DNA from 2 places in the Aliihoeflea sp. genome. Region 1 is predicted to be linked to the other one. Evidence: riboswitches for the same ligand, from Rfam matches in the RefSeq annotation. Region 1 holds a riboswitch; the other holds the start of a gene.
What was found. A riboswitch is a leader RNA that binds a small molecule or an ion and turns the genes downstream of it on or off. The one in region 1 is predicted to bind cobalamin.

Region 2: it holds a riboswitch for cobalamin, as region 1 does, so the genes downstream of both, ACT6QU_RS11930 (TonB-dependent receptor plug domain-containing protein) here and ACT6QU_RS13205 (ribonucleoside-diphosphate reductase subunit alpha) in region 1, are expected to answer to the same signal.

What each region holds. Positions count from the first base shown of each region.
Region 1 is NZ_JBQVMV010000011.1:61,524-69,376, reverse strand. It holds gene ACT6QU_RS13225 (aa3-type cytochrome c oxidase subunit IV) at 48-275, opposite strand; gene ACT6QU_RS13220 (DUF3096 domain-containing protein) at 354-497, opposite strand; gene ACT6QU_RS13215 (N-acyl amino acid synthase FeeM domain-containing protein) at 581-1,372, opposite strand; gene ACT6QU_RS13210 (MFS transporter) at 1,584-2,888, shown strand; cobalamin riboswitch at 2,937-3,147, shown strand; gene ACT6QU_RS13205 (ribonucleoside-diphosphate reductase subunit alpha) at 3,252-6,107, shown strand; gene ACT6QU_RS13200 (ribonucleotide-diphosphate reductase subunit beta) at 6,294-7,379, shown strand; gene ACT6QU_RS13195 (AraC-like ligand-binding domain-containing protein) at 7,383-7,853, opposite strand, start outside.
Region 2 is NZ_JBQVMV010000009.1:60,392-68,244, reverse strand. It holds gene ACT6QU_RS11950 (dipeptide ABC transporter ATP-binding protein) at 1-463, opposite strand, end outside; gene ACT6QU_RS11945 (ABC transporter permease) at 468-1,625, opposite strand; gene ACT6QU_RS11940 (ABC transporter permease) at 1,635-2,669, opposite strand; gene ACT6QU_RS11935 (ABC transporter substrate-binding protein) at 2,771-4,435, opposite strand; cobalamin riboswitch at 4,714-4,913, shown strand; gene ACT6QU_RS11930 (TonB-dependent receptor plug domain-containing protein) at 5,062-6,948, shown strand; gene ACT6QU_RS11925 (ABC transporter substrate-binding protein) at 7,134-7,853, shown strand, end outside.

The DNA.
Region 1 (7,853 bases):
ACTGCCGATCCTCACTCCCCGGCGGAAACGATCCGCCGCGACGACCGTCAGCGCAACAGGATCGCGCCGAGGCCGCAGATGAGCAGGAAGAGGATGGTCGAGGAGATGAAGCCGGCTGCCGTGAAGAAGCCGAACGCCATGGCGATCAGGAGCGCGACCACGGCGAGCGTGCCGTATTTCGCGAATTCGAGAAAGAGCGAATAGGTCTTCTCGTGCTCGTGATAGTCCATTTCCGCGCCCATCTCGAGCGGGCCGGAATGATGTTCTTCTGCCATGGAAGGCTCCCTCGCAATTCTGTCGTTCGCTGATAACGAAAAGCGTGATTGAGGGCAATGGCAGGATTGTCGCGGAAACTAGCCTACGATGTCTGGAAAGAGGCCGATGAGGCCGATGACGATGAGATAGAGCGCGACGATGTAGTTGAGCAGGCGCGGCATGATCAGGATGACGACGCCGGCGATGAGCGAGATCAAGGGTGTCAGTGCGAGATCGGGCATGGAAAATATCCGTGAATGAAGTCCCTGCGGTGAATAGCTAGGCGCACATCGCGGCGCGGCAAGCATATCGCTGCGTCAGCCGTCTAGGCCGCGACGCGATACTTCGCCGTCGGCAGGACGGTGAGCGGCGTCAGTTCGCCGGCGTCCGGGCGCTGGAAGAGAAGCCGACGTTCGGCGAAGGTGGAGCGGAAGAACGGGTATCGCGCCACCGTCTTCGCCATGTTCTCCTCGCAGTTCGACTCGTAGAGCATGACCGGCACGGTGAAGGGCGGATAGGGCCGCGCGAGGCCGACCTGCGCCGAGCCGAAGATGCGCTTGTAGAACGCGACATGCTCGTCGCGGATCAGGCAGACGCAGCTCGTGGAATCGAAATAGGTATTTGCGATGACCGCGAGGCGCAGCGTGAGATAAGGAAGCAGCCGGAACGAGCCGGCGACCGATGGATCGGCCGTGAACTGGCCCGGATTGACGAAGGTCTCACCGGCGGCAAGCCGCGGCTCCAGCATGTCCGAATAGACCCGCATGACGGGCCCCCAGGGCTCGGCGGCGGTGATGTGGTGAAGACGGACGGTCGAGACGAGTTCGCCGTCGATGAAGACGCCGAAACGGTAGCTGTTCGGCGTGTCGTCCATCGCATCGCAGATGCGCTCGTTTTCAGCTTCCCCGACGAGGCCGTAGGCCTTGTACGCCTTGTAGCGGAGGCGGTAGATCGCCTCGAGATCCTCGCCGCTTTCGCAGCGCCGATATTCCGTCCGCTCCAGAAGAGCCGACACGCTGCGCGCGAATGCCGACCCTTGGCCGTCGCCCGATTGCCCCTCGCCCGAAACGGACCCGCCGTCTGCCTCGGCACGCAGTGCCGCTGCCTGTCCTGTCATGCCACATTCCCCCGTACCGCCATTAACCGAATGGTAACTGCGTATCGACTGTTCCAAAACCCCGAAACTGCGACTTGATTCATTTACCTATGGTTAAGGTTAACGGCTTGACTGCCATGAAAGGTTGAAAATGACCCGGCAAGTCCATCCGGCGCTCGACAAATTTTCACAGCGCCCCTAGAGCGACGCTCACAGATTGGGGGATTTTCGAATGACGACGATCGATGCGGTTCTGGAGCGTGGCGGCACCGGGCCTTTCCAACGAAGGCTGCTCGGGGTCTTCGGACTGGTGTGGACGGCCGACGCCATGCAGGTGCTGGCGGTGGGCTTCACCGCGGCGTCGATCGCGGCGACCTTCGGGCTGACGGTGCCGCAGGCGCTGCAAACCGGGACGCTTTTCTTTCTCGGCATGCTGATCGGCGCGGCGGTGTTCGGGCGCCTTGCCGACCGGTTCGGGCGCCGGCGCATCCTGATCGGCACGGTGGCGATGGATGCGGTGTTCGGCATCGCGTCGGCCTTCGCGCCGGATTTCCAGACGCTGCTCTTCCTGCGCTTCATGACCGGGCTTGCGGTCGGCGGCACGCTGCCGGTCGACTATGCGATGATGGCCGAGTTCCTGCCGCCCTCGCGGCGCGGGCGCTGGCTGGTGGCGCTCGAAGGCTTCTGGGCGGTCGGCACCGTCGCCGTGGCGCTGACCGCGTGGGCGGCGGCTTCGGCGGGCGTGGCGGATGCCTGGCGGGTGATCTTCTTCGTCACCGCGCTGCCGGCCATCGTCGGCATTTTCCTGCGCTTCTGGATACCCGAATCCCCGATGCACCTGATGCGCCAGGGCAAGGAGCCAGAGGCGCGCGCGGTGATGGACAAGGTGCTGGTCGCCAACGGCAAGACGCCGCTCGGCGAGACAAAGCTGACGGCGACGCCCGCCGCATCGAGCGTCGGCCTCCTGTCGCCGGCGCTGCGGCGTCGCACGATCCTGATCCTGGCCTGCTGGTTCCTCGTCTCGATCTCCTATTACGGCATCTTCGTGTGGATGCCCGCGCGGCTGGCGACCGAGGGCTTCGGCTTCGTGCGCGGCTACGGCTTCCTCGTCCTCGTCGCCCTGGCGCAGATCCCCGGCTATGCGCTCGCCGCCTACGGAGTCGAAAAATGGGGCCGGCGCACTACGCTGACGCGGTTCCTCGTTCTGAGCGCGGCGGGTTGCGCGCTCTTCGTCATCGCCGCCACACCGGCGCTGATCGCGACGGCGCTTCTGCTGATGAGCTTTGCGCTTCTCGGCACATGGGGCGCGCTCTACGCCTTCACACCCGAACTCTACCCGACCGCCTCGCGGGCGACGGGCATGGGTGCCGCCGGCGCGATGGCGCGCCTAGGTGGGCTCCTCGCGCCCTCCGTCGTGGTCTACCTGTTCATCGAGAGCACGGCGGCGGCGATCGGCCTTTTTGCCGGTCTTCTGCTGGTGGCGGCGATTGCGGCGCGGGCGATCGACGTCGAGACGCGGCGGGCAGCACTCGCGTGAATTGTGGATCGCGTTCCACAAGATGTTGACGCGATCCGCAAATACCCATCTATATGCGGTGGTCATGGGTCTTCCGGGCGGGCAACCGCCCGGGAGCTAAGAGGGAAGCCGGTGCGCGAAAATGCAATGCCGGCGCTGCCCCCGCAACTGTAAGCAGTGAGCTTGCGTCGATTGATGCCACTGGTGCCGCCGGCACCGGGAAGGCCGACGAGAGCTGTGACCTGCGAGCCAGGAGACCTGCCCTGACGGCTTGAACGAACCTCGGGCGGGGTGTCCCGGTGGTGCGTGTGCCGCGGGCGATCGATTCACCCCGTCAAAGCATGCGTGCGCCCTCCCCCGTCCGCCATCGCCACGGGGATTAAGATGCAGGGCATTGCCACACGACCATTCAGCGGAGCCGTCCCGGTTCCGCATTTCATCGCAGATCCAACCGACGAGGTCGGCCATCGCGTCATCAGGCGCGGCGGCGCGCTGACGCCGTTCGATCCGAACAAGATCGCGGTCGCGCTGACCAAGGCGTTTCTCGCCGTCGAGGGGACGGGCGCGGCCGGCTCGCGGCGGGTTCACGACGCCGTCGAGGAATTGACCGCGCAGGTGGCATCGGCGCTCGCAAGGCGGGGCGGCGAAGCACGCATCGTCCATATCGAGGACATCCAGGACCAGGTCGAACTGGCACTGATGCGCGGCGAGCATCACAAGGTCGCGCGTGCCTATGTGCTCTACCGCGAAGAACGCGCTCGCGAGCGGCTGGCGGCCCGGCCGAAGACGGCAGATCGGGCACCGGTGCTCAACGTCAAAGCTGCCGACGGCAGCCTCGCGCCGCTCGACGAGGCGCGGCTGACGGCGCTCGTCAACGAGGCCTGCGCGGGGCTCGCCGCGGTTTCGCCGGAGCCGATCCTGACCGAGACGCGGCGCAATCTCTATGACGGCATCACGCTCGACGAACTCTCGCTGGCACCAATCCTCGCCGCGCGGGCATTGGTCGAGACCGACCCGGATTACAGCCACGTATCCGCACGACTGTTGCTCGACCGGCTGCGGCGCGAGGCGCTGAGCTTCGTTGCCGGGCGGCCGGACGCGGCGACGCAAGGCGAGATGGCGGAGCGATATGCGGAGTACTTTCCCGGCTTCATCGGGGCAGGCATCGATGCCGGGCTGATCGATCCGGAACTTGCGCGTTTCGACCTTGCACGCCTGGGCGCTGCGCTGAGGCCGGAGCGCGATCTGAACTTCCAGTATCTTGGGCTGCAGACGCTCTACGACCGCTATTTCCTGCACACGAAGGGCAAGCGTTTCGAGCTGCCACAGGCCTTCTTCATGCGCGTGGCGATGGGGCTTGCCTTGCGTGAGATCGACCGCGAGGCACGTGCGATCGAGTTCTATGATCTGCTTTCGTCCTTCGACTTCATGGCGTCGACGCCGACCTTGTTCAATTCGGGCACGACGCGTCCGCAACTATCCTCGTGTTTTCTTACGACCATCGGCGACGATCTCGATGCGATCTTCAAGGGCGTGAAGGACAATGCGCTGCTGGCGAAATATTCCGGCGGGCTCGGCAATGACTGGACGCCGGTGCGCGGCCTCGGCGCACATATCAAGGGGACCAATGGCGAGAGCCAGGGCGTGGTGCCGTTCCTGAAAGTGGCGAACGACACGGCGATCGCGGTCAACCAGGGCGGCAAGCGCAAGGGCGCGGTCTGCGCCTATCTCGAGACCTGGCATGTCGACATCGAGGAATTCCTCGACCTGCGCAAGAACACCGGCGACGACCGGCGACGCACGCACGACATGAACACGGCGAACTGGGTGCCGGACCTGTTCATGCAGCGCGTGGAGGCGAATGCCGAGTGGACGCTGTTTTCGCCGGACGAGGTGCCGGATCTGCACGATCTTTATGGAGCGGCCTTCAAGGCGGCCTACGAGGCGCATGAGGCAAGGGCTGCGGCGGGCGAGATTGCGGTGTTCCGTACGGTGCGCGCGGTCGATCTGTGGCGGCGCATGCTGACCATGCTGTTCGAGACCGGCCATCCGTGGATCACCTTCAAGGACCCTTGCAACATCCGTTCGCCGCAGGGCCATGTCGGCGTCGTGCATTCGTCGAACCTGTGCACCGAGATCACGCTCAACACGTCCAAGGACGAGGTCGCGGTGTGCAATCTGGGTTCGGTGAACCTGCTCAATCACGTCAGCGAAGCCGGCCTCGACATGGCGCGGATGGCGAAGACTGTCACGACCGCGATGCGGATGCTCGACAATGTCGTCGACATCAATTTCTACACGATCCCCGAGGCACGGAAATCGAACCTTCGCCATCGCCCGGTCGGGCTCGGGCTGATGGGTTTTCAGGACGCGTTGCAGGCGCTGCGCATTCCCTATGCCTCGGATGCAGCGGCGGATTTCGCGGATCGATCGATGGAGGCGATCAGCTATCACGCGATCTCGGCCTCGGTCGATCTGGCGGCCGAACGCGGACGCTATCCAAGCTTCGACGGTTCGTTGTGGTCGAAGGGGATATTGCCGATCGATTCGATCCGGTTGCTCGAAGAAGCGCGGCCGGGGGTCGAGATGGACGCGCGCGCGACCCTTGACTGGAACGGACTGCGCGAGCGGGTGAAAACGGTCGGGATGCGCAACTCCAACACGATGGCGATCGCGCCGACGGCGACGATCTCCAACATCTGCGGCGTGTCGCAATCGATCGAGCCAGCCTACCAGAACCTGTTCGTGAAATCGAACATGTCGGGCGATTTCACCGTCGTGAACGCGGCGCTGGTGCGCGATCTGAAGGCGCGCGGGCTGTGGGACGAGGTGATGATCTCGGACCTGAAATACTTCGACGGTTCGGTGGGGCAGATCGACCGCATTCCCGATGATCTGAAGGCGCTTTACGCGACTGCTTTCGAGATCGACAGCGTCTGGCTGATCGAGGCCGCGTCGCGGCGTCAGAAATGGATCGACCAGGCGCAGTCGCTCAATCTCTACATGGCGAACCCGTCCGGCAAGGCGCTCGACGCGCTCTATCGGCTGGCGTGGCGGAAGGGGCTGAAGACGGCCTACTATCTGCGCGCGCGCTCGGCGACCCATGTCGAGAAATCGACTTTGAAGGGCACGGACGGGAAGCTCAACGCGGTGTCGGCGGCGCCGATCGTGATCGATCCGGGTGCGGCTTGGGGCAAGGCTTGTGCGGTGGACGATCCGGATTGCGAGGCGTGTCAGTAGCGCCTCCGCTCGACGTTCCCTCCACCCTCTCCGTCACGCTTCGCGTGTCACCTCTCCCCCTTCGGGGGGAGGAAACGCCGTCGCCGGCCCTGACGCCTTTCCTCGCCCCCGGAGGAGGAGAGGTGGCGCGGGCGCAGCCCGCGACGGAGAGGGGGAGTTCCAGCAAATAGATATCAGGATTTCCCAATGCTCAACCTATCCGCTCCCCTCCCCGCCTCCGACGCGACTGGCCTTGGCGCCATCGAGCGCGGCGGTGCGCGGGTCGCCATCGACGACAAGCGCATGATCAACGCCCGCGCCGACGTGAACCAGCTTCTGCCGCTCAAGTATCGCTGGGCGTGGGAGAAATATCTTGCCGGCTGCAACAATCACTGGATGCCGACCGAGGTCTCGATGCAGGCCGACATCACGCTCTGGAAGTCGAAGGACGGGCTGACCGAGGACGAGCGGCGAATGATCAAGCGCAATCTCGGCTTCTTCGCCGCCTCGGAATCGCTTGTCGCGAACAACATCGTGCTCGCCATCTACCGGCATCTGACGAACCCGGAATGTCGGCAATATCTGCTGCGGCAAGCCTTCGAGGAGGCGATCCACACGCATACGTTCCAGTATATCGTGGAAAGCCTGTCGCTCGACGAGGGCGAGCTCTTCAACATGTATCGCGAGGTGCCGTCGATCACCGACAAGGCGGCATGGGCGCTGAAACACACACAGTCGCTCGACGATGCCGATTTCAAGACCGGAACGCCGGAGACCGACACCGCCTTCCTGCGCGACCTCGTGGCCTTCTACGTCATTTTCGAGGGCATTTGGTTCTATACCGGCTTCGCGCAGATCCTGTCGCTGGGCCGGCGCAACAAGATGGTCGGCATCGCCGAGCAGTACCAGTACATATTGCGCGACGAGAGCATCCACCTGAATTTCGGCATCGACGTCATCAACCAGATCCGGCACGAAAACCCGCATCTGTGGACGGCGGCGTTCCAGGAGGAAATCCGCGGAATGATCGCCGATGCGGCCGAACTCGAAGCCGCCTATGGCCGCGATACGATGCCGCGCGGGTTTCTCGGGCTGAACGCGGCGCTGTGCGAGCAATATATGCGCTTCATCGCCAACCGGCGCTGCGCGCAGCTCGGTCTCGCGCCCGTCTTCGCCGAGACGGAAAACCCGTTTCCCTGGATGTCGGAGGCGATGGATCTGAAGAAGGAGAAGAACTTCTTCGAGACGCGGGTGATCGAGTATCAAAGCGGCGGGGCGCTCTCCTGGGACTGAGCCTCAGCCGACGTTGAGGCTCTTGCGATATCCTCCCGGCGCCTTTCCGAACCGGCTTTTGAACAGGCGGGTGAAATGGGCGAGGTCGCCGAAACCACGCGCGAAGCAGATCTCGGCGATCGATGCCTGCGGGCCTGCCGACTGAAGGTCCTCGCGCGCAGCTTCGAGCCGCATGTCGCGCACCCACTGGCCGAGCGTCTGGTTGGTGTCGCGGAAGATCTCGTGGAGATAGCGCACGGAAATGCCGCAGCGCCGCGCGATCAGTTCGGGATCGAGGTCGCGGCGGTGAAGATTGGTGCGCACGAAGGTTTCGACGCGCGACAGATGCGCGGCGCGGACGCTCGACTGGCCGGAGGTGAGCGTGCGCTCGTCGGCGCGGATGGAGAGCGCGAGGAGGTCGACGAGTTGCTGGCCGACCGCATCGCGCGCCTCTTCGCTCATCGAGCCGATCTGGGTGGGAATCTGGTGCAGCAT
Region 2 (7,853 bases), on a different contig from region 1:
CCGGCAGCCGCACGGCCGTCAGCATGTCGAGCGCGCGGTCATAGGCTTCCTTCTTGGAAACCTTCTCGTGGATGATCGGCACTTCCATCAACTGCTTGCCGACCTTCATGGCCGGGTTCAGGCTCGCCATCGGCTCCTGGTAGATCATCGCGATCTTGTTGCCGCGAATGGCGCGAAGTTCGTCATCCGACATGTCGCCCATGTCGCGGCCCTGGAACTTGATCCGCCCGCCGACGATCTTCCCGACATTGGAGAGATCGCGCATGATGCCGAGCGACACGGTCGACTTCCCGCACCCGGACTCCCCCACGATCCCCATTGCCTCGCCCGGCATGACCGAGCAGGAAAAATCCATCACCGCCGGGATTTCCCCGCGCTTGGTGAAGAAGGAGATGGACAGGTTCTCGATCTCCAGGATCGGCGCGGCGCCCTCGACGGTGGAGGATTTGACGGTCTCGTTCATGGCATCAATCCTTCAACGATTGCTCGCGCAGCGCATCCGCCAGCAGATTGAGACCCAGAACGAAACTCATCAGCGCAATGACCGGCGGAAGCGCGGGATGCACATAGGCGCGCAAAAGGCGGCTCGCATCCTTGATCGCCGTTCCCCAATCGGGACTTTCGGGCGACAGGCCGAGGCCGAAATAGCCGAGCGTGCCGAGCAGGATCGTCGTGTAGCCAATGCGCAGGCACGCATCGACGATCAGCGGCCCGCGCGCATTGGGCAGCACTTCCCACAGCATGATGTACCAGGGCGTCTCGCCCCGCGTCTGCGCCGCCGCCACGTAGTCGCGCGTCTTGATGTCCATCACCAGCCCTCGCACGATGCGGAAGACGCCGGGGCTCGATGCGAACACCACCGCGACGAAGATGTTGAGCTCGTTCGGCGAAATACGGATGAGACGAAGCGGGTCGGCGTCGAACACCAGCCCCGCATAGATCCAGCCGCCGATCAGAAATGTCAGCCCGAGCTGGATCGCGAGCAGGCCCGGCCGGTGCTTGTTGCGGGTATAGAAGAGCGTGGCGAAGAAAATGATCGGGAACAGGAAGAACAGCCCCGCCATCGCATAGGGGATCGGCGTTTCCATGATGCCGGGGGTGACCAGCAGATAGAAGAGCAGGATCACCGGGAAAGCTAGGACGAGATTGGCGAGGAATGACAGGAACGAGTCGATCCGCCCGCCATAATAGCCAGCCGGCAGCCCCAGCGTCGTGCCCACCATGAGCGCGAATCCCGTCGCCGCCGGCGCAATCAGGAGCACGATCTGGCTGCCATAGATGGTGCGCGAGAAGATGTCTCGCGCCAGCCGGTCACCGCCGAACAGATAGGCCTGGCCGGATTCCGTCTCGATCGCACCGGGCAGCGCGTCCTTCATCATCAGCATCTGGCCGAGCGGATCGAACGGCGCGATGGTGCCGGCAAAGATCGCCGTGAACAGCCAGAAATAGCAGATCGTCACGCCGACCACGCCGACCGGATTGCCGAAGAGTTCGCCGTAAAGACCAAGCCGTTTGCGGAACGCGAAGCTCGCGCCGAGGACGATGGCAAGCGCGATCCAGACCGGCCAGAACCTGGCGAGGACGCCGGTCAGAATGCCGAATGCGCTCAAATATTCGTGCTCCATGCCCGCCCCCTACTGAACGCGAATGCGCGGATTGAGATAGGCATAGCCGACGTCGGAGATGAGCTGCGTGAACAAGACCACGAAGACCGAGACGAGCGAACAGCCGAGAAGCATGTCGATGTCGTTATTGCCGGCCGCCTCCACCAGCGTGAAGCCGAACCCCTGGTAGCGGAACATCACCTCGACGATGACGACGCCGGTCAAGAGCCATGGAAACTGCAGCATGATGACCGTGAACGGCGCGATCAGCGCGTTGCGCAGCGCGTGCTTGATGACGACGGTCGAAAAGCCGAGACCCTTCAGCCGCGCCGTGCGGATATATTGCTGCGTCATCACCTCGACCATCGAGGCGCGCGTCATGCGGGCGATGTAGCCGATGCCGTAGATCGCCATGGTCATCACCGGCAAGGTGAAATTATTGAAGGTGATGCCCTGATTAGTCGCGCTCGCGGCCGAGCCGTTGAGCCAGCCGAGCCATGAAGCGAAGATCACCGTGAAGATGACGCCCGAGACGTATTCGGGCGTGGCTGTCGTGGTGATCGCGGCAACCGACAAGGTGCGGTCCGTCCGCGTGCCCTCCCGCATCCCCGCGAGGATACCCATCAAAAGCGCGATGGGGACCATCGTCACCATCACCCAGAACATCAGCTTGCCCGTCGCCGCCAGCGCCGGGAACAGCCTGTCCTCGACCGACGTACGGAACTTGGTCGAACAGCCCCAGTCGCCCTGGATGATGCCCGAATAGCCCGGCTCCATCGGGCCGGAGCAGTAGCTGAACCGCGGTTGCGGCTCGCCTGCGGCATTGGTCGCCGGATGCTTGGGCACCACGCCGAGCCACTGGCCGTAGCGAACGAAGAACGGCTCGCGATACCCGTTATTGACCAGCCATTGCTCGATCTGCGCGTCCGAGGACCGCATGTCGATCTGGCTGATCGACAGGCGCCGCAAATTCGGCTCCAGATTGACGAGGAAGAACACCACCAGCGTCAGGCAGACCATGGTGAGTGCCATGACGCCGAGACGCCGTAGGATGAATGACAGCATGTGCCCCCTGCCGTTCTGGTTGGGGTTTTATTGTTATGTTCCCGAAGCAGTCTAGCGGAGGCCGGGTCGCGGCCTCCGCATTTCGCGTCGCAAGCGCGTGATCAGGCGCCTTCGGCCAGCCACACCTTGCCGAGATCGATCTCGAAGGTCGGGTGCATGCCGTGATTCTTCACTGCCTCGACCGAGTGGTTGTAGAGCGTGCGCCAGTAGGGCTGGATGATGATGCCCGAGTCCTGGATGATCGTCTCGATCTTGCCCATCACTTCCTTGCGCTCTTCCGAATCCCCGATCGCCAGGCCCTGGGCGATCAGCCCGTCGAGCTCTTCGTTCGCAAAAGCCGTCTCGTTCCAGCTTCCGCCGGACTTGTAGGCGAGCGCGATGACCTGGATGCCGAGCGGGCGCATGTTCCAGTTCGTGGCGGAGAAGGGATACTTCGTCCAGTCGTTCCAGAAGGTCGAGCCCGGCAGCACCGTCCGCTTCACCTTGAAGCCGGCATCGCGAAGCTGCGCGGCGACGGCATCGCACGAATTGCGGTGCCAGGTTTCGTCGACCGAGATGATTTCGTGCTCGAAATCCATCTGGCCGGCTTCTTCCATCAATTGCTTGGCGCGCTCGACATCGCGCTCATGCGTGGCAATCTCGACGTGGTCCGGCTGGATCGGCGCGACGTGGTAGTTGTCGGCCTTCTCGCCGGCATTGTCGATGCCGAGCTGGAGAATGACGTTGTTGTCGACGCCATACTGCACGGCCTTGCGCACGTTCTGGTCGTCATAGGGCGCATTGTCGACGTTCATGCGGATGCACAGCGTCGTGCCCGTCATGACTTCCGACCGCACGAGCCCGATGCCGTCCATGATGTCGAGATAGTCCGACGTCGTCTCGTAATTGGTGTGGACCTCGCCGGATTCGAAGGCCGAAACCATCGCCGCCGGATCGGTGCCATAGTCGATGAACTCGATGCCGTCGAGATAGGCCTCGCCGTCCCACCACGCGCCATTGGTGCGGCGCTGGAAGACGATGCGGTCACCGACCGAATAGGACACGAGTTCGAACGGCCCGGTGCCGATCGGGTTCGCCACCCAGTCCGCGCCGGTCTCGTCGAAGGTCGGATGGACGATCAGCGCCGGATAGTCGGCGAAGCCGGGAATGATGGACACGTCCGGCTCGGGCAGCGTCAGCTTGATCGTGTAATCGTCGACGCGCTCGATCGCGCCTTCGCGCAGCTTCTTGGTCTCCGGATCGATCATCGATGAGACGCGCGTCGCCATCGAGTTGCCTTCGGCTTCCTGGTCGGCCCAGCGCGTCAGATTGTAGATGACGTCGTCCGCATTGAATTCGTCGCCATTCGTCCAGGTCACGCCCTGGCGCACGTTGAGGATGTATTCGGTCGCGTCCTCGTTGACTTCCCAGCTTTCCAGCAGCCGGCCTTCGAAGGTGAAGTCACGGGTATACTTGACCAGCGGCTCGAGCGACTGGCGCATGCCGTTGGCGATTTCGGACCAGTCGGCCGTGCGCGGGTCCTTGTTGGCCTTGACGAACATGGCGACGCGCAGCGTGCCACCGGTGACGGGCTCGCCTGCGTCCTGCGCAAGCGCCTTGCCCGGCATCGCCATGCCAAGCATCGAGTAGGCAAGCGCCGTTGTCGCGCCGAAGGTGCTGGCCAGCGCCAGGAATTCGCGACGGTCCAGATCGCCGGCCTTGGCCTCTTCCGCCATCTTTTCGATATGCGCGGGAACGCGATCGCCTTCGCTCTTGAAGAACCTCATGACTGTCATCTCCCATTATTTTTGCCTGAACCCCTAGCATCCCGTATCGGCCCGTCATTGTCAAAAACGATGCCGGATCAGGATGTTCGGCGCTGAATGTGCCCCGCAACGCCTGCCGCTAACCGCGCAAATGCGACATGGATGGCGCTTTTTCGCCACTGATGCGACAAAAATTGACGTTACGTCGCCTGCCACCCAAGTGGCGGCCGGGCCACAGAAGCATGCAGTGATAACAAGTTGGTGACAGCGCCGATTGACGCGGGCTTTCTCGCCCTGCTACCCATCCGACAGCTTGAGGTGCCTAGCGTCGTCGGACGCTGGCTAAGAGGGAATACGGAAGGACGAAGCTTCGTCCGAGCCGTGGCTGCCCCCGCAACTGTAAGCGCCGAGGACATTCGACAACCCACTGGGCTCGCCCGGGAAGGGGAATGATCCGCCGAAGCGCGAGCCAGGAAACCTGCCTCGAGTGTCACCTTTTGCCGGATGCGGGGCGTGTCCGGGGCTGTGTTTCGCAGTGGTGACTTCTGTCATCGCTGGCGATATCGGGGCTGCAACGGTTCCTTTTCCCAGCATCGTTGAGAAGCTTGAGCTGCCGCCCGCGACACGTGGCCGGCACGGGGGATCGAATGCATATTTCCAATTTCGGCACGGCCTGCGCCGTCTCCGCCATCGCCATTCTGGCAAGCCTGCCGGCACACGCCCAGTTCACCGAACTGCCGCAGATCGTCGTCACGCCCAACCGCGCGCCGACCGACGCGACCAAGACCGGCTCGCGCGTCGAGACCGTCTCCCGCGAGGAGATCGAGGAAAAGTCGCAGCCGCTCGTCATCGACTATCTCGACCGCCTGCCCGGCATTTCCATCTCCACCCCCGGCGGCCCCGGCGGCGAAGGCTCGCTCTCGGTGCGCGGCGCACCACGCCGCTACGTCAAGACACTCTATAACGGCATCGACATTTCGGACCCGACCAGCCCGCAGGTCCAGACCTCCTACCAGTATCTCCTCTCGTCCGGCATCGACACGATCGAGGTGCTGAAGGGCTCGCAATCGACCCTCTACGGCTCCGACGCCATCGCCGGCGTCATCGGCCTGTCGACGCTCGGCGACATCGAGCCGGGCGTGACGCATCTCCTGCACGGCGAAGGCGGCTCCTTCGGCACCGCCCGCGGCTCCTACGGCCTGCGCGCCGCCAACGAAGACGCCAAAGCCGCCATCAACATCGCCGGCTTCCGCACCGACGGCATCTCGGCGGCGGCGGCTGGAAGCGAGCGCGACGGCTACGAGAACGTCACCTTCGACGCCGCGGGCGAGTACCGCGTGAACGAGGCCGTGTCGGTGTTCGGGTCATTGCTCTACATCGATGCGAAGGCCGAGTATGATGAGGATTTCGCTTCTCCACCGGCCGACGATCCGCTGGGGATTAATCGCAATCTCAGCAGGCAAGTGGCTGGACGCGCCGGCTTCAACGTCGATCTGTTGGACGGGCGTCTCCGAAACCAGTTCTCCGTGCAGGCTTTCAACATCGATCGCCGCATCCGCTCGGCATCGGCGTTCGGTCCATTCGATGCTGACTATGGCGGCCGTCGCACAAAGTTCGACTATCAGGGCGCGTTCGATGCGAACGACTGGCTGACGCTGCAGTACGGCGCCGACCACGAGCAGCAGGATGCCCGAATCACCGACAATTTCGGCACGGACACGGACAATGATTTCTCTCTGACAGGCGTATGGGGCCAGATCGTCGCCGAACCGGTGGCCGGCTTCGTGTTCACCGGGGGTCTTCGCCACGACAGCCATTCCGAGTTCGGTAGCTACACGACCTATCGAGCTACCGGTTCCTACGAGTTCGACACTGGCACACGCATCCACTCGTCGCTCGGAACCGGATTCAGGGCTCCAAGCCTCTACGAACTGTTCGCCCCGCCCTCGTTTACGGGAGGACCATCCGTCGGCGACCCAACCCTTCAGCCCGAAACCAGCGTTTCCTTCGACGTCGGAGTGGAGCAGCGCTTGCTCGATGATCGTGCGGTTCTCGACGTCACGTTCTTCTACCTCGATATCGACGACCTGATCGTCAACAACGTTGGCACAGGTTTCACGTACGAGCAGACGGATGGTACGTCGAAGCAGCGCGGCGTCGAAGCTTCCGTCATCTACGACGTCAACGAGTGGCTGGCTCTCGGCGCAGCCTACACCTACACCTCCACCCGCGACGCCAACGGCAATCGCACCGTCCGCGTCCCCCGCCACGAGATCGGCCTGTCGGCAGCCTACCGCCCGGCGGAAAAGTGGACGATCTCCGCCGACGCCAAGATCGCGGTCGACACGGTGGATGCCGGTGCCTTCGAACTCGACGACTACGTACTCGTCAACGCCAAGGTGGCCTACCAGGCAACCGAAAGCACCGAGTTCTACGTCCGCGCCGAAAACCTGCTCGACCAGGACTACCAGACCGTCCGCGGCTACAACACGCCCGGCTTCGGCGCCTTCGCCGGCTTCAAGTCGAGGTTCTGATGCAAAACGGTTCGGCAGATCGTGAAGGTGGGTGCTTTGTCACTACCCCCCTCTGGCCTGCCGGCCATCTCCCCCTCAAGGGGGGAGATCAAGCGCTTCGGCGACGAGCATGTTCTCCCCCCTTGAGGGGGAGATGGCCGGCAGGCCAGAGGGGGGTGCTTCTCGCATGCTTTGCCACTATTGGCATGAGCTCTGCCCACGCCGCCGACCTCCCCCGCATCATGTCGATGAACGTGTGCACCGACCAACTCGTCCTCCTCCTCGCCGAGCCCGAACAGATCGCCTCGCTCTCCGACCTCTCCCTCGACCCCTCCCTCTCCTTCCTCCACACTGACGCCGCGCCCTATCCCAAGAACAGCGGCCGTGCCGAAGAAGTATTCCTCTCCAAACCCGATCTCGTCGTCACCGGCACCTTCTCGCTCCACAACACGACAGCCCTCCTCGAAACACTGGACTTCGCCGTCGAGGAATTCGCCTATAACCAGTCCGTCGACACCATCCCCGGCGAAATCCGCCGCATGGGCTCCCTCGTCGGGCAGGACGCGAAGGCTGAAACCATCGCATCGGCCTACGAGCGCGACCTCGCCGCCCTGCGCGCCCGCCAATGCCCCATGAAACCGACCGCCATCGCCTACGAGCAGAACGGCGTCGTCCTTGGCGAAGGCACGCTCGCCGACAGCGTCATCGACGCCGCAGGCCTGACCAATCTGGCGACCGAACTCGGCTATTCCGCCATGACGCCGCTGCCGCTGGAAGAACTCGTCTCCCAGCAGCCCGACATCGTCATCGTCTCCGAGCCGATGGCGGACGCCCCTGCCCTCGCTGACCAGATCGCGCACCATCCGGCCCTGCGCGCGCTCGAAACGTCGCGCATCGGCGCGTTCGTTCCGCGCGGTGCCTGGGCC